Regions from separate parts of the Micromonospora sp. SCSIO 07396 genome, predicted to be linked through region 1. Evidence: riboswitches for the same ligand, from Rfam matches in the RefSeq annotation. Region 1 holds a riboswitch; the other holds the start of a gene.

Region 1 (7,054 bases):
ATCGCGGCGGCGCTGCCGGCCACCGAGCTGACCGTCTGCCCCGGTGCCGGCCACATGCTGATGATGGAGCGCCCGGACGAGGTGAACGCCGCCGTCGCCGGGGTGCTCGACCGGGTGCTGTCCGCCGCCGGGGTGGGTCCACCGCCGGGGCCCCGCCGTCCCGCCGACGCCCCGGGCGCGCGGGCCGCCACCGGCCGGGCGACGCGCTGAGCCGTCCCGCCACGTGGGGCCGCCGTACCGTCCCGGTGCGTCGCCGCCGGGGCGGCCGGCCACGCGGAGGTGGTGGAGGTCGCGGTACGGGTATCGGCCCGCCGCGGCGTCGGCGGCTGCCCGTACCCTCATTCCGCCTGGCGTGCACCCGCGCCCGGCGTCGCCGTCGCACAGGAGCGGTACGTTGACCGACCAGAGCACCCTGGAGCAGGAGATCGCCGCCGAGCAACGGCATCTCGACCGGGTGTACGCCCGGCTCGCCGAACTGCGCCGCTCGGCCGCCCGCGCCGAGCGGGACGGCTACCGGCTGGCCAAGGTCGGCAACTTCGGCGCGCTGGTGGAGCGGGACGCGATGGTCTTCCATGCCGCCCAGCGCCGGCACCTGCTCGACGCCGAACACGAGGGGCTCGTCTTCGGCCGGCTGGACCTGCGCGACCGGCAGGTGCTGCACGTCGGCCGGCTCGGCGTGCGCGACGACGACGCCGAGACGCTGGTGGTCGACTGGCGGGCCCCGGCCGCCGCCGCCTTCTACCGGGCCACCCCGGCGGAGCCGCTGGGGGTGGTGCGACGGCGCACGATCAGCTCGTCGGACGAGAAGGTCACCCGGATCGAGGACGACCTGCTCGACCCGGAGGCCGCCCCGCCGGACATGCCGGTGGTGGGTGACGGGGCGCTGCTGGCGACCCTGTCCCGGGCGACCGGCCGGGGGATGCGGGACATCATCGCGACCATCCAGCGGGAGCAGGACGAGGCGATCCGGTCCCCCGGTTCGGGGGTCACCATCGTCTCCGGCGGGCCGGGCACCGGGAAGACGGCGGTGGCCCTGCACCGGGCGGCGTACCTGCTCTATGCCGACCGCAGCCGGTACGCCGGCGGCGGCATCCTGGTGGTCGGCCCGTCGGCGGTCTTCGTGGAGTACATCGCCTCGGTGCTGCCGTCGCTGGGTGAGGAGACCGCCACCCTGCACTCGCTGGGTTCGTTGTTCCCCGGTCTGTCGGCGACCCGCACGGACGGTCCCGAGGTGGCGGCGGTGAAGGGTTCACTGCGGATGCGTCGGGTGCTGGAGCGGGCGGCCCGGGACGCGGTGCCGGACGGCCCGCAGGAGCTGCGGCTGCTCTACCGGGGTGCGTTGCTGCGTCTGGAGGGGCGCGAGCTGGACGGCGTCCGGGACCGGGCGCTGCACCGGGGGGCCCGCCGTAACGAGGTCCGTCGGGTCGGCTTCGACGGGGTGCTCGCCGCGTTGTACGCGCAGGCCCGACGGTTGGCCGTCGCCGGTCTGCCCGAGCAGCCGGCCTTCGAGGACGAGATCATCGAGCGGCCGGAGTTCCGGGAGTTCCTCAAGGCGTGGTGGCCCCGGCTGCATCCCCGGCACGTGCTGGGCTGGCTGGCCCGACCGGAGCGGCTGCACCGGTACGCGGCCGGCGTCCTGTCCCGGACGGAGGTCGGGTTGCTGGTGGAGGCGTACCGGTCGCTGGACACCGAGGGGTTGACGGTGGCTGACATCGCCCTGCTCGACGAGCTGGACGCGCTGCTGGGTCAGCCGGTCCGCCCGAAGAAGGCCCGCCGGGACCCGTTCCAGCTCGCCGGCGGCGTCCGGGAGCTGAGCACCTTCGGGGAGCGGCAGCGGGCCGCGCGGGCGGCGGCCCGGGAGCGGCCCGAGGACTACCGGGACTACGCACACGTGGTGGTCGACGAGTCGCAGGACGTCTCGCCGATGCAGTGGCGGATGATCGGCCGGCGCGGCCGGCTCGCCTCCTGGACGGTGGTGGGTGATCCGGCGCAGACCGCCTGGACGGGTGACCAGGCGGAGCTGGACCGGGCCCGGGACCAGGCGCTGGGTCGGCGGCGGCGGCACCGGTTCACGCTCTCCACCAACTACCGCAACTCGGCGGAGATCTTCGCGGTGGCGGCGGCGGAGATTCGCCGGCTCTATCCCGACCTGGAGTTGCCGAGCGCGGTGCGGTCCACCGGGGTGGACCCGGTGGCGTTGCAGGTGCCGGCGGCGGAGCTGGCCCGCGCGACGGCCGACGCGGTGGACGCGCTGCTGGCGGAGGTGGCCGGGACGGTCGGCGTGATCACCCCGGTGCCCCGCCGCGACGAGGTGGCCGGCTGGTTGGGCGACCGGGGCGGGGCGCGGTTGCAGGTGGTGACCAGCCTCCAGGCCAAGGGCATGGAGTACGACGGGGTGGTGCTGGTCTGCCCCGGCGAGATCCGGGCCGATCCGGGCTCCGGGGTACGGACGCTCTACGTGGCGTTGTCCCGGGCGACCCAGCGCCTCACCACCGTCGAACCGACCGGCTGACCGCCCGGAACCCGTCCCACCTGGCCGGACGACCGACCATCACTTGCATACATAGCGATGTGAGCATAGATTGGAGCCGGTCCGCAGCGGCGACGGAAGGTGTGGACGTGGGCGCAGGTCATGACCACAGCGCGACGGTCAGCAACGCCGCGCACCGGCACCGGGGGCGGCTCTGGGCGGCGTTCGGGCTGCTCGCCGTGCTCATGGTGGTCGAGGCAGTGGCCGCCTTCGGCACCGGCTCGCTGGCCCTGCTCTCCGACGCGGGGCACATGTTCACCGACGTGCTCGGCATCGGGATGGCGCTGGCCGCGATCACCGCCACCCGGCGGGCCGCCCGGGACCCGCAGCGCACCTTCGGCCTCTACCGGCTGGAGGTGCTCGCCGCCCTGGCCAACGCCGTCCTGCTCAGCGGGGTCGCGGTCTACGTGCTGATCGAGGCGGTCCGCCGGTTCGGCGAGCCGCCCGAGGTGCTGGCCGGCCCGATGCTGGTGGTGGCGGTGCTCGGCCTGCTCGCCAACATCGTCGCGTTCGGCCTGCTGCGGGAGGGCGCCAAGGAGAGCATCAACCTGCGTGGGGCGTACCTGGAGGTGCTGGGCGACCTGCTCGGCTCGGTCGGCGTGATCGTGGCGGCGCTGCTGATCGCCGGCACCGGTTGGTGGTGGGCCGACCCGCTGGTCGCCGTGGCGATCGGCGTGTTCATCCTGCCCCGCACCTGGCGACTCGGCCGGGCGGCGGTACGCATCCTGGTGCAGGCCGCCCCGGAGCACCTGCCGGTGACCGCCGTGCACGACCGGCTCACCGCCGTGCCCGGCGTCGCCGAGGTGCACGACCTGCACGTCTGGACGCTCACCTCGGGCATGGACGTCGCCTCGGCCCACCTCACCCTGGCCGGCGACGCCGAGGTCGGCACGGTGCTGGCCGCCGCCCGGGGCGCCCTGCGGGAGGACTTCCACATCGAGCACGCCACCCTCCAGGTCGAGCCCGGGGCGACCCCGGGGGCGTGCGGACCCGCCCACTGGTGACCCCCACCCCGGGCCGGACGGTCAGCCCCGGCGGGTACTCCCGCACAGAGATCACGGGAATTTGCGCTGTTTGCCCCTTTTGGGGGTATTCACTCTCGTACTCTCAGTCACGAGGTAGGCAGGCGTCACACGCGTACCGGTAGGCTCGGCCCCGGTCTCCGCCAGGCGGAGGCCGCCGCCTAATCGCCCGCCCGGGCGAACCGGGGAACCACGTTCCTGGGGTGCATCCGCGCAAGCGGTAGGGATCTTCCGTCCCGAACCCGTCAGCTAACCCGGTCGGCGGCTGACGGAAGGACATCCGCATGCACGTACGCACCACCACGCGGCTGCTGGCCGCAGTCGTCACGGCGCTGGCCCTGGGCGTGTCGGCCGCGCCGTTCACCCCGGCCGTCGCCGCGCCCACCACCCGGCTCGCCGCCCCGGGCGACGACGACGAGGGCGGCACCCCGGCGCTGCGCGACCAGCTCGACGCGGCCAGCAAGGGCTGGCTGGAGGCCAAGGCCGCCCTGGAGCGCTCCACCAAACGCCAAAAGGAACTCGACGGGCAGCTCAAGACCATCGAGGGGCAACTGGTCACGCAGACCGCCAAGGTCGGCGAGATCGCCGGAGCGGCCTACCGCACCGGCCGGCTCGGACCGATGTCCGCCCTGCTCAACAGCAACACCCCGACCGGCTTCCTGGACCGCGCGGCGGCGCTGGAGACGGTCGCCACCCGGGAGGACCAGGAACTGCGCACGATGATCGAGACCCGGGACCAGGCCACCCGGACCCGGGCCGCGGTCACCCGGGAGATCACCGAACAGCGCAAGCAGGTCGCCACCATGGGCAAACGCAAGGAACAGGCCGAGCGGGCGTTGGCGGTGGCCGCCGCCGACAAGCCGGCCCCCACCTCCCGCGACTCCGGCAGCTCGGACGGCACGTCCACCAGCAACGCCAAGGGGGCGCCCCGCAACTCCGACGGCTCCTGGCCGTCCGAGTCGTGCAGCGTCAACGACCCGACGCCGGCCAACGGCTGCATCACCCCGCGTACGCTCAACGCCCTCAACCAGGCCAAGGCGGCCGGTTTCACCAGGTACGTCTCCTGCTACCGGCCCAGCGGCTCCGGGGAACACCCCAAGGGCCGGGCGTGCGACTTCGCCGCCCAGAAGGGTGGCTTCGGCGGGGTGGCCAGTGGCGGCGACCGGACGTACGGCAACAACCTCGCCGCGTACTTCATCCGCAACGCCGACCGGCTCGGTGTGCTCTACGTGATCTGGTTCAAGCGGATCTGGCTGCCGAGCAGCGGGTGGAAGGCGTACAGCGGGGGCAACGGGGACCCGTCCAGCGACCACACCAACCACGTGCACCTGTCGATGATCTGAGCCGACCCGGTGGCCCGTCCGACCCGGGCGGGCCACCGGACCACGGCCGGCCGCAGCGGCAGGTCAGGTCGGGTGCCGCCACGCCGCGACCGGGTCGGGCAGCCCGGGTGCCGGCGGTGGTCAGCCCACCGGAGGCGGGTCGCCGGCCCGGGAGTCCAGAACGGCACCGAGGCGGCTGGCCAGCCCCAGGTGGGCGGCGCGGGCCTGCCGGAAGGCGTAGCCGAACAACGGCGCCGGTGCGGCGAGGGTGATCTCTACGTCGATCCGCAGCAGGTCACCCTCCATCCGCAGCCGGGTGTGGTTGCGTACGGTGGTGCCGGGCTGCTGGCGGGCCACCGTCACGATCTCGTCGTCGCCGGCCAGCAGCACGTCGGCCTGGTAGGTGACGGGGAACCGCAGCGGCCCCAGCTCCAGCCGGTCGGTGATCGCATAGCTGGCCAGGGCACCCGGCCGGGCGGGCAGCCGGCGTACCCGGACGATCAGCGGATGCAGCTCCTCCTGCCGGGACAGGTCGCTCAGCAGCGCCGTCGCGTCCGCCGGTGAGCAGCGCGCCTGCACCGTGTAGCTGAAGCTCTCCCGCCGGACCACCGGGCCTCCTGACCGTCGTCGGTCGCACGATCGTGCCGTACCGGAGACGGACTGGCAACGTCACTGGTCGGACGGCATGGACGCCGCCCGTGGCCCGGTCAGGCGCCGGGCAGCACCTCCGGGGTGGCGGCACCGGCGAAGTACGGCTCCGGAGCGCCGAAGAGACCGAGCAGGCCGGTCACCCAGAGCTGCCGGTGCACGAACCGGCTCGGTTCGGTGACGATCAGTTTGACGCCGCTGACCTCGGCGGTCTGGAAGCCGGCGACCATGGCGCTGATCCCGACGGAGTCGATGAAGGTGACGAGTCGCATGTTCAGCTCGATCCGCGCGGGCCGGCCCTTGGCCAGCACCTCGGCGATCGCCTCACGTACCTCGTAGGCGGTGTCGACGTCGATCTCACCACGGGGGGCGATCTCGATGACACCGGCCGGCAGGACCGACTTCACGATCGACAGGCTCACGCGAGCACCTCCACTCGCCCGTCCCCGGGCGCCTCATCAGTACGCGGGCCGCGACCGAGAGTATTCCTCCGATGGCCTCGGTCGCCACCCCTCGGGATGAGCAATTCGCGGATCCGGACGGACCAGACCGTCCCTCTCCACACCGTTGCTGGTCCTGTTCTCTTCCGACGAACGGCACAGCTCGGCCGTTCCAACCGTCCCAGAGTAGCGGCCCCGGTCCAGTGGTAACCGGATGCGGTGGGCCGGGCGAGCCCCGTCGACACCCCGGCACGGCGTGCCGACTCCCCCGGCGCAGGTTGTGACAGGTGCCTACCGTGGGCGAGAGATGGGTCACCACGATCGAGGAGACGGATCGATGCTCAAGAGACTACTCGGCCTGGCCGGCGTCGGCGCGCTGCTCGCTCTCGTCCTGGCCTGCGGCTTCGGCGGCGGCGGGGACGACGACGATGACGACGACGACGATTTCGCCCGCGCCACGTCCGTGGTCATGGTCCGCTGAGTCGTGCCGGTCACCCCTGCGTACCGGGTTTGCGACCCGGCCGGGCGGGGCACTGCTCGGACACGGGCCGGTCGTCCGGTCCGTGCGAGGACCGTCCCACGGCACGGAGACGACGTCCGAAGTGGCCGCAGACTTCGGCATTCGAGGAGGTAACACGATGATCGGCAGCAACCTTCTGGAGCGCCGCAGCAAGCCCGAGCGGATCGCCGACCAGGCCTGGAACCACCTGCTCTCGGCGGTGGACTCCGCCGGTGACAGCGTCCGGGACGCCGCCCGGTCGGTCCGGGACTCGGGGCTGGCCGACGCCGGTGACCTGGTCGGCTCGACCGCCGACGAGGCACGCCGTCGGGCGACGCTCGCCTTCGACGCGCTCGCCGGCCGACGGCCGGCCCTGCCCTGGACCCTGCTGATCGGCGCGGCGCTGGTCGGCGCGGCGGTCGGCTGGGCGGCCGGCACCGCCGCACGGGCCGCCGGCAGCCGGGGTGACCGGGCCGCCGACGACATCGAGTTCGTCGACGTGGACCGGCCGAACTCCCCCGTCGGGCTGGACGACTGACTGCTCCACGGCACGCAGCCGTTCCACGACACACACAGGCCCCGGTCACGCTCCT
Region 2 (7,054 bases), 3.3 Mb from region 1:
GGGCCACTGGCGGGGTCCCGGGCTGACCCTGGCCAGCCTGCTGTTCGTGGTCGTCTGGGTGGCGGCGCACTGGATCCCGGCCGAGATGTGGGCGGCGCTGCTGTCGGTGGCGTACATCCTGGTCATCCCGGCGGCGGCCCGCGCGGACGTGCAGGGTCGCCGGTCGCCGTGGCGGCACCGCACCCTGATCTGGCTCGGTGAGGTGTCGTTCGCCTTCTACCTGGTGCACGTGCTGGTGATGATGACCGTGCTGCGGCTCACCGGGCACTGGGGTGTCGGGTTGCCCGGCTGGTCGGGGCCGCTGGCCGTGCTCGGCTTCCTGGTGGTGAACCTGGCGCTGGCCGCCGCGTTGCACCGCTTCGTGGAGACCCCGATGATGCGCCGGCTGGCCCCCCGCCGCCGCACCGCCCCGGCCGCTGTTCCCGGTGCCGCTGTTCCCGGTGCCGCTGCTCCGGGTGCCGGCGGGACGGCGGTCGTGCCGGGGCCGAGGGGGGCCGACGGCGGGCCGCGCGACGCCCGCCCCGTCGAGTACGCGGGCCCGCGCGACCCGCACTGATCTTGCCCCGGCTCTGTTCCCTGCCGGCCTGCCGCTACCTGCCGCCTCGGTGGCGGTGTGCCGGCTCGGTCGTGGGCGGCGGCGGGACTCCCTCCACGGTGGATGCCAAGCCCGGGGTCCGTCGCCCGCCCGGGTGTGACCGGTTGCCGCGCGGCCGGCGCGGCGACACGCCCGGCGGTGCTGCGGGCCGGTGGCCCCTTCGGTAGCGTGGTCCCGTGTTCCCGGTCGCGCCCACCAGTCCCCTGTGGTGGGTCGCGCGCGGGATGTCCCGGCTGCTCGCCGGCCTCGCCGTCGCACTCGCGTTCGCCGCCGCCGGCCCGGCGCTGTCCGGCCCCGCGCTGTTCGATCCGGTCCCCGGCGCACTGTCGGCCGACGCGTCGCACTCCTTCCCCGCCGCCGGGGCCCTCGACACCCCGTCCGATCAGGGTGACGGCATCCGCGCCGACGGCCGCGGGACGGAGCGGGTCGACGTGGTGACGACCGACCGGGTCGACGCCGGCCTGCCCGCCGTGCCGGCCGGTCCGGCACGGGAGCTTCCGACGGCCACCCTGTCGACACCGGCCGGTCGGATGCCCGCCGCCCCCGGGCCCCGGGCACCCCCGGCGCGCTGACCCCGCCCCACCGGGGCCGCCCGCCCGCCGCCACCACCACGACCTCGTCCCCGTACCGCCCCGGACGGACGTTGCCCGCAACGGTTCCGCCCCGGTACGGCCCCGATCCGCCCCATCCGCCCGCGAGGTGTCGACCCGTGACCACCGTGCTGTCCCAGTTCCTGATCGGGGTGCCGACCGCCACCGCGATCTGGTCCCTGCTGCTCGTCCTCGCGTTGACCGGCCTCGCCGTCCTGGTCGCCCGCCCCGAACGGGAGCAGCCGACCGACGTGACCGCCGTCGGGCCGCCGCCCGACGCCCCACCCCCGGTCGCCGACCTGCGCCGCTACGCCGACGAGGTGACCGTGGCCGCCGCCGGGGCCGCCCAGACCGCCCGCCGTCACCGGGCCGCCTGGCTGGCCGCGCAGGACACCCTGGAACGGGCCTGGCAGGAGTACGACGAGGCGGAGACGGCGGCCCGACGGTTCACCGGCGCGGGGGCGCTGCCCAGCCCGCGTACCCCCCGGACGCCTGCCGAGTACGCCGGCCGGGAGCGGTGGCTGCACCAGGAGGCGGTGGCGGCGCACTGGCGGGGCGAACTGTCGGTGGAGCGGCTGCGGGACGTCTTCGCGCACCGCGACGGCTGGGACCCGCGCCGGCACCCCGTCGAGCACGAGGTGATGCTCGCCCGGGCGGTCCGGGAGGACCGGCGGGCGGCGTACCGGGCGGCGCACTGGCGGGAACGCGTCGCGTGGCGGGCCGCCGAGCTGGCCGCCGAGGCCGCCCGGTCGCTGGCCGCCGAGGCGTACGCGGCGACGCAGCGGGTGCGTCCGGGCCGGGTGCCGCTGCCCCGGGCCGCGACGTCGGCGGCGACCCGCCCGAGCCCGGCCACCCGCTGGCACCCGGCCCGGGTGGGCTGACCCGCCCCGCGACTACCGCCTGGGTCCACCCCGGGCCGGGTGGGCCGGGAGGTCGGGAGGTCGGGAGTCCCGGGGACCGAATTGTTACCCAGGCGGGTGTGGACGCGGTCACGCAGCGGCGGAACCGGACAGCCCGTCACACCCGGTCACATCGACTTCGTTGATCATCGGAGGTTGCGGGTCGGTTGTCCGGTCACGGCCCCGACGGGCCCGGACGACCATTCGTCCCCGGCCCGCACCCGGGCTGCCCGAACGCCCCGCACATCGGCCTGCCCAGCTATGTTTACGCAGGTCACAGGGCTTGGCGGGAGGGGAGGGCGACCAGTAGTGTCGCTGCCGTCCGGTGCGGTTCCCGATCGCAGCAGGCGACGCCGCGCCGACCCGCTCAATCGTGCTTGTCACGAACCGGGGACCCACACGCACCACCTGGGGTGAATCTCCGGGCCACGGCCCGGGGTAGGGCGATCTTCCCGCCCGAATCCGTCAGCTAACCCGGTCGGCGGCAGCGGAAGGAGTTCCCTCCTCGTGCAGCATGACCCCACCCCCTCGGTAATCCCTCCACCTCGGTGCCGGGGTGCCGCCGGACCGTCGCGCCTGACGCGCTGACCCGGCCGTCCACCCCGCCGCCCGACCCCGCTCGGGCGACCCGCCGATCCGCCCGGCTCCCGTCGGGCGGACCCTGCCGAACGAGCGGCCCAAACACCCGATCCGCGCGTGGCGTACCCGCCACGTGCCGGTCCGGCGTGCCCGGCCGCCTCGCCCCGTGGAGGAACACCCCGTGAAGCACCACATGAAGCGACAGCTCCGCCGACTGGGCGCCCAGCGCCCGTACCGGATGGTCGTCGGCTCGGCGGCGGTCCTCGTCCTGGCCGCCGGTGGCACCGCCCTGGCCGCCGGGGTCGACGACGCCCCGACCGACCAGCAGCGCGCCACCGCCGTGGCCGAGACCGCCCCCCGCCTCGACGACGTCGCCAGCCGCGCCCAGGCCCGGGTGGCCACGCCCGCCCCGGCCAGCCCGTCGGCCACCCCCACGGCCAGCCCGTCGGCGAGCCCCACCCCGTCGCCGCGCGTCACCCGGGCGAAGTCCCGTCCCACCGTCGACCCGGACCTGACCCGCAAGGCGGCCCCGAAGCCGCCGTCGTCGAAGGTTCTGCGCTACGACTACCAGGCCCAGATCACCTACTACTACTGTGGCCCGGCGGCGGTGCGTAACGCGCTCAGCGCGGCCGGCATCGAGCGCGGCCAGGACGACCTCGCCGCCCAGTTGGGCACCACCGAGATGGGCACCAACTCGGCCGAGGACACCACCCGGGTGCTCAACGCCGTGGTCAAGGGCGATCCGTACCGGACCCGGATGTTCGCCGGCACCCCGAGCGACGCGCAGGTCGAGCGGCTGCGGGCCGACGTGGTCGCGGCGGTCACCGACAAGCGGGCCGTGGTCGCGAACGTGGCCGGGGACGCCACCGACCTCGACGGCGGCTGGCACTCCTTCCCCGGTGGCCACTACGTCGCCGCCGTGGGCTACCGGGACAACGGCCGTACCGTGCGGATCGCCGACTCGGCCGACCCGTCCCTGCCGGCCTACTGGGTCGGCGTGACCACCCTGGCGAACTGGATCGCCACCCGGGGCTACTCCGCCTGACCCGTTGCTCTCGAATTCGATCCGGACCGCCTCGGCTGCCTGACCACGGGCACCGGGGCGGTCCGCTGTCGGCCCGACCGACGAGGACTGACGGCATCGGCACCACCGATGCCGGGTGCCACCCGGCGCGCCCCGGACCAACCACGCCTGCATCGTCCGAGGGGTGCACATACCACCCTCGCTCCCTACAGAGCTGATGACGGCAACGACTCAGTGCCGACGCCGCACCTACTTCAGGCGGAGCCGATCATTGCCGGTACCCGGCCGGTCAGCGAGGGCACACACGGCGTGATTCGTTTGCGTCATCAGGTCTGTAGGCGGCAGACGGCACTTGTGAGGGGGCGTCCGTGCACGCGTCGGGCCCGAGTGGCGAACCACGCCACCACCCCGGCCCGGGTCGACTCCCGGTCAGCCGCGCGGGGACACCGAAGCGTCGTCCCAGGTGGCGGTGCCGGCGGTACGCGGGGCCGGCGGGTTCCAGCCCGGCTCCAGCTCCCGGCGGGCCGCGTCGAGGAAACCGTCGGCGTACGCGTCGTCGGGGAAGTCGCCCAGGTAGCGGCGGCGGGTGTCCCACCGGGCCGCCGCCAGCGGATCGGTGTCCAGCAGCCCGGTCAGCACCTCGTCCAGGTTGGCCATGTCCCGGCGCAGCACGTAACCGGAGCGGGCCAGCGGGAACCGGTCCAGGAACTCGTCACCGTCGACGCCCAGGTCGGTCACCGCGTACGGCTTGCCCGAGTAGAGGTAGTCGGAGATGACCCCGGAGACGTCGGAGACCAGCGCGTCGGAGCGGTTGACACAGTCGGTCAGGCTCAGCTCACGGCTGGCCGCTGCCCCCCACAGGTGCTGCCGCCCGGTCCGGGTCCGGTCGGCGGCGAGCAGCTCGGTGAGCCGGGCCAACTGCCGGGCCGAGGCCGGGTTCTGCCCGGTGTACGGGTGGGCCCGCAGGATCACCGTGGCCCCCCGGTCGAGCAGCCGGCGCAGCAGCGGCTCTGCCACCGGCAGCGAGCAGTAGTTGGCGTCGGCGTGGTGGCCGGTCCAGGTGGGGGTGTAGAGCACCGTCGGGGCGGCCGGCGGGCGGGCCTCCCGGCGTACCTCGATGGCTTCGACCTGCGGACGGCCGACCACGACGAACTTCTCGGCGGGGATCTCCACGCCGGCCCGCGCGTACCGCTCGATCGCCGCCGGACCGGCCACGAAGATCTTGTCGAAGATGGCCGAGACCGGGTTGGCGCTGGGGGCCTTGTCGCTGTCGCCGTGGTGCAGCTGCACGTGGGTGAGCTGGGTGAACCGGATGCAGTGGCTGTTCTTCGCCCCGTGGTTGACATAGAACGCCACCCGCAGGCTGGGCACCAGCGCCTCGTCCATGGCCTTGAGGGTGGGGCAGTAGACCACCGGGGCGCTGGTCGCGGCGGCGATCGTGGGCAGGAATTCCGGCTCCCGCAGCAGCACCAGGAACGGCCGGCCCAACCGTTCCAGGTAGGGCAGCCACATGGTGACCTGGTATTCCGAGCCGGGTGGGGCGGAGAAGTAGAGCAGGAACTCCGGCTGGTGCGCACGTAGCGCCCGGGTCACCGGGCCGCCCCCGCCCGACGGCCGGAACCGCCGCCGGGCCAGGTCCAGGCCGACCGCGCCGCAGCCGGCCGCCACCACCAGCACGACGGCCAGCGCGACCACGGCGGGCAGGGCGAGGGCGGCGGCCACCGCCACCACCGCGAGCAGCCCCAGCAGGATGCCGCCGAGGCGGGCGGCGACCAGCGGGGTCCACGCCCGCACCGGCAGGTTCGCCGCCCGGATCTCCAGGTTGCCGGCGTCGCGCAGCGGCCCCACCAGCAGCACCAGGCCCAGCAGCAGCAGCGCGGTGAGCGCCAGCACCGGGTCGAACCCGTCGTCGAGCCGGCGGGCGTAGCCGACCAGGATGCCGGCGGCCAGCAGCACCGTCTCGGCGACGATGTCGGCGTCGGGGCGGACCCGGCGTTCGTAGCCGGCGGCGGCCAGCGCGGCCACCGCCAGGGCCAGGCCCCAGCCGGTCGCGCCGGTGAACGCCACCACCAGGAAGGCGAGCACGGCCAGGCCGGTGGTCAGGCACCGTGCGATCAGTTTCCTGACCAGGTCACCACGCATGTCGTACGTCTCCGGGGGGTCGGGTCAGCCGGCGTCGACGCCGCTGGGCAGCCGGTCCTGCTCGGCCGCGGTTGGCTGGGCCGGCACCGGGGCCGGCTCGCCGGGGGCCCGCCGGACGTCGATCACCTGACCGGTCAGGTCGGAGATCAGCACGTCGAGCGAGGATTGGGCGACCGTCTCGGCGGCCAGCAGGGTGTGCTCCGGCTCCTCACCGAACGCCTTGGTACGCATCGGGGTGGCGGTGCGCTCCGGGTTGATGCAGTTGACCCGGACGCCGTACTCGGCCCACTCGTCGGACAGCGCCTGGGTCAGGTTGACCAGCGCCGCCTTCGTCGAGGAGTAGAGCGCGTACTGGGCCCGGCCCCGGGTGTAGGAGCTGGACGTGTAGAGCAGCAGCTGACCCTTGGTCTGTTGCAGGTACGGCAGGGACTGCCGGGCGGCGATCACCGGCCCGACGAAGTTGACCTGGAGGACCCGGTCCATGGTCTCCTCGTCCATCTCGGCCAGCGCGCCCTTCTCCAGGATGCCGGCGGTGACCACCACGTGGTCGATCCGGCCGGTGGCCTCGAACGCGGTCTTCAGCGCGGCCTCGACGTCGCCGGTCTGCTCGACGTGGGTGCCGGTGCTGGACCGGCTGAACGCGAAGACCTGCGCACCGTAGCCCCGGGCCAGCTCGGCCAGGTCGTGGCCGATGCCGTAGCTGCCGCCGAAGATGACGATCGTCCGGCCGGCCAGCTCCTCGGTGTAGCTGCGGTGCGACAGCCGGGGGGCCTGGGCGGCGGCGAGCTGGAACAGCTTGTCGGCGAGGTGCACGTCGACCGGGTGGGTGACCTTGATGTTCTCGTCCGACCCGTCGATCACCTTGATCGGGGTGCCGGGCAGGTAGCGCAGCACCACGCCGCAGTCGTCGGTGGCGGCGAAGTCCGGGTCGCCCTCGGCCCGCCGGTACGCCTCCCGGATGGTGCCCGAGCGGAACGCCTGCGGGGTCTGCCCCCGGCGCAGCCGGGACCGGACCGGGATGTCGGTGATGCACTCGTCCTCGTCGACCTGGATGATCGTGTCGGCCGAGGGGATGGCCACGTCGACGGCGGAGTAGGTCCACAGCGCGTTCACGCACTCGCGGACGATCCGGGCGCTGACCAGCGGGCGGACCGCGTCGTGGAAGAGGATGTTGACGTCGCCGTCGCCGACCGCGTCCAGGGCGATCCGGGTGGTGGCGTTGCGG

What was found. Region 1 has a riboswitch for cyclic di-AMP ahead of ACWCHM_RS03905 (coiled-coil domain-containing protein). Riboswitches for the same ligand answer to the same signal wherever they lie in the genome.
Region 2: it holds a riboswitch for cyclic di-AMP, as region 1 does, so the genes downstream of both, ACWCHM_RS17950 (C39 family peptidase) here and ACWCHM_RS03905 (coiled-coil domain-containing protein) in region 1, are expected to answer to the same signal.

The regions. Positions count from the first base shown of each region.
Region 1 is NZ_CM132210.1:849,332-856,385, reverse strand. Features, by position in the region: gene ACWCHM_RS03920 (alpha/beta fold hydrolase) at 1-210, shown strand, start outside; gene ACWCHM_RS03915 (HelD family protein) at 395-2,512, shown strand; gene ACWCHM_RS03910 (cation diffusion facilitator family transporter) at 2,620-3,534, shown strand; cyclic di-AMP (ydaO/yuaA leader) riboswitch at 3,701-3,832, shown strand; gene ACWCHM_RS03905 (coiled-coil domain-containing protein) at 3,837-4,895, shown strand; gene ACWCHM_RS03900 (SRPBCC family protein) at 5,016-5,483, opposite strand; gene ACWCHM_RS03895 (STAS domain-containing protein) at 5,582-5,944, opposite strand; gene ACWCHM_RS03890 (hypothetical protein) at 6,300-6,443, shown strand; gene ACWCHM_RS03885 (hypothetical protein) at 6,601-6,999, shown strand.
Region 2 is NZ_CM132210.1:4,165,689-4,172,742, reverse strand. Features, by position in the region: gene ACWCHM_RS17965 (acyltransferase family protein) at 1-556, shown strand, start outside; gene ACWCHM_RS17960 (hypothetical protein) at 772-1,167, shown strand; gene ACWCHM_RS17955 (hypothetical protein) at 1,305-2,066, shown strand; cyclic di-AMP (ydaO/yuaA leader) riboswitch at 2,439-2,583, shown strand; gene ACWCHM_RS17950 (C39 family peptidase) at 2,857-3,708, shown strand; gene ACWCHM_RS17945 (CDP-glycerol glycerophosphotransferase family protein) at 4,117-5,829, opposite strand; gene ACWCHM_RS17940 (D-ribitol-5-phosphate cytidylyltransferase) at 5,854-7,054, opposite strand, start outside.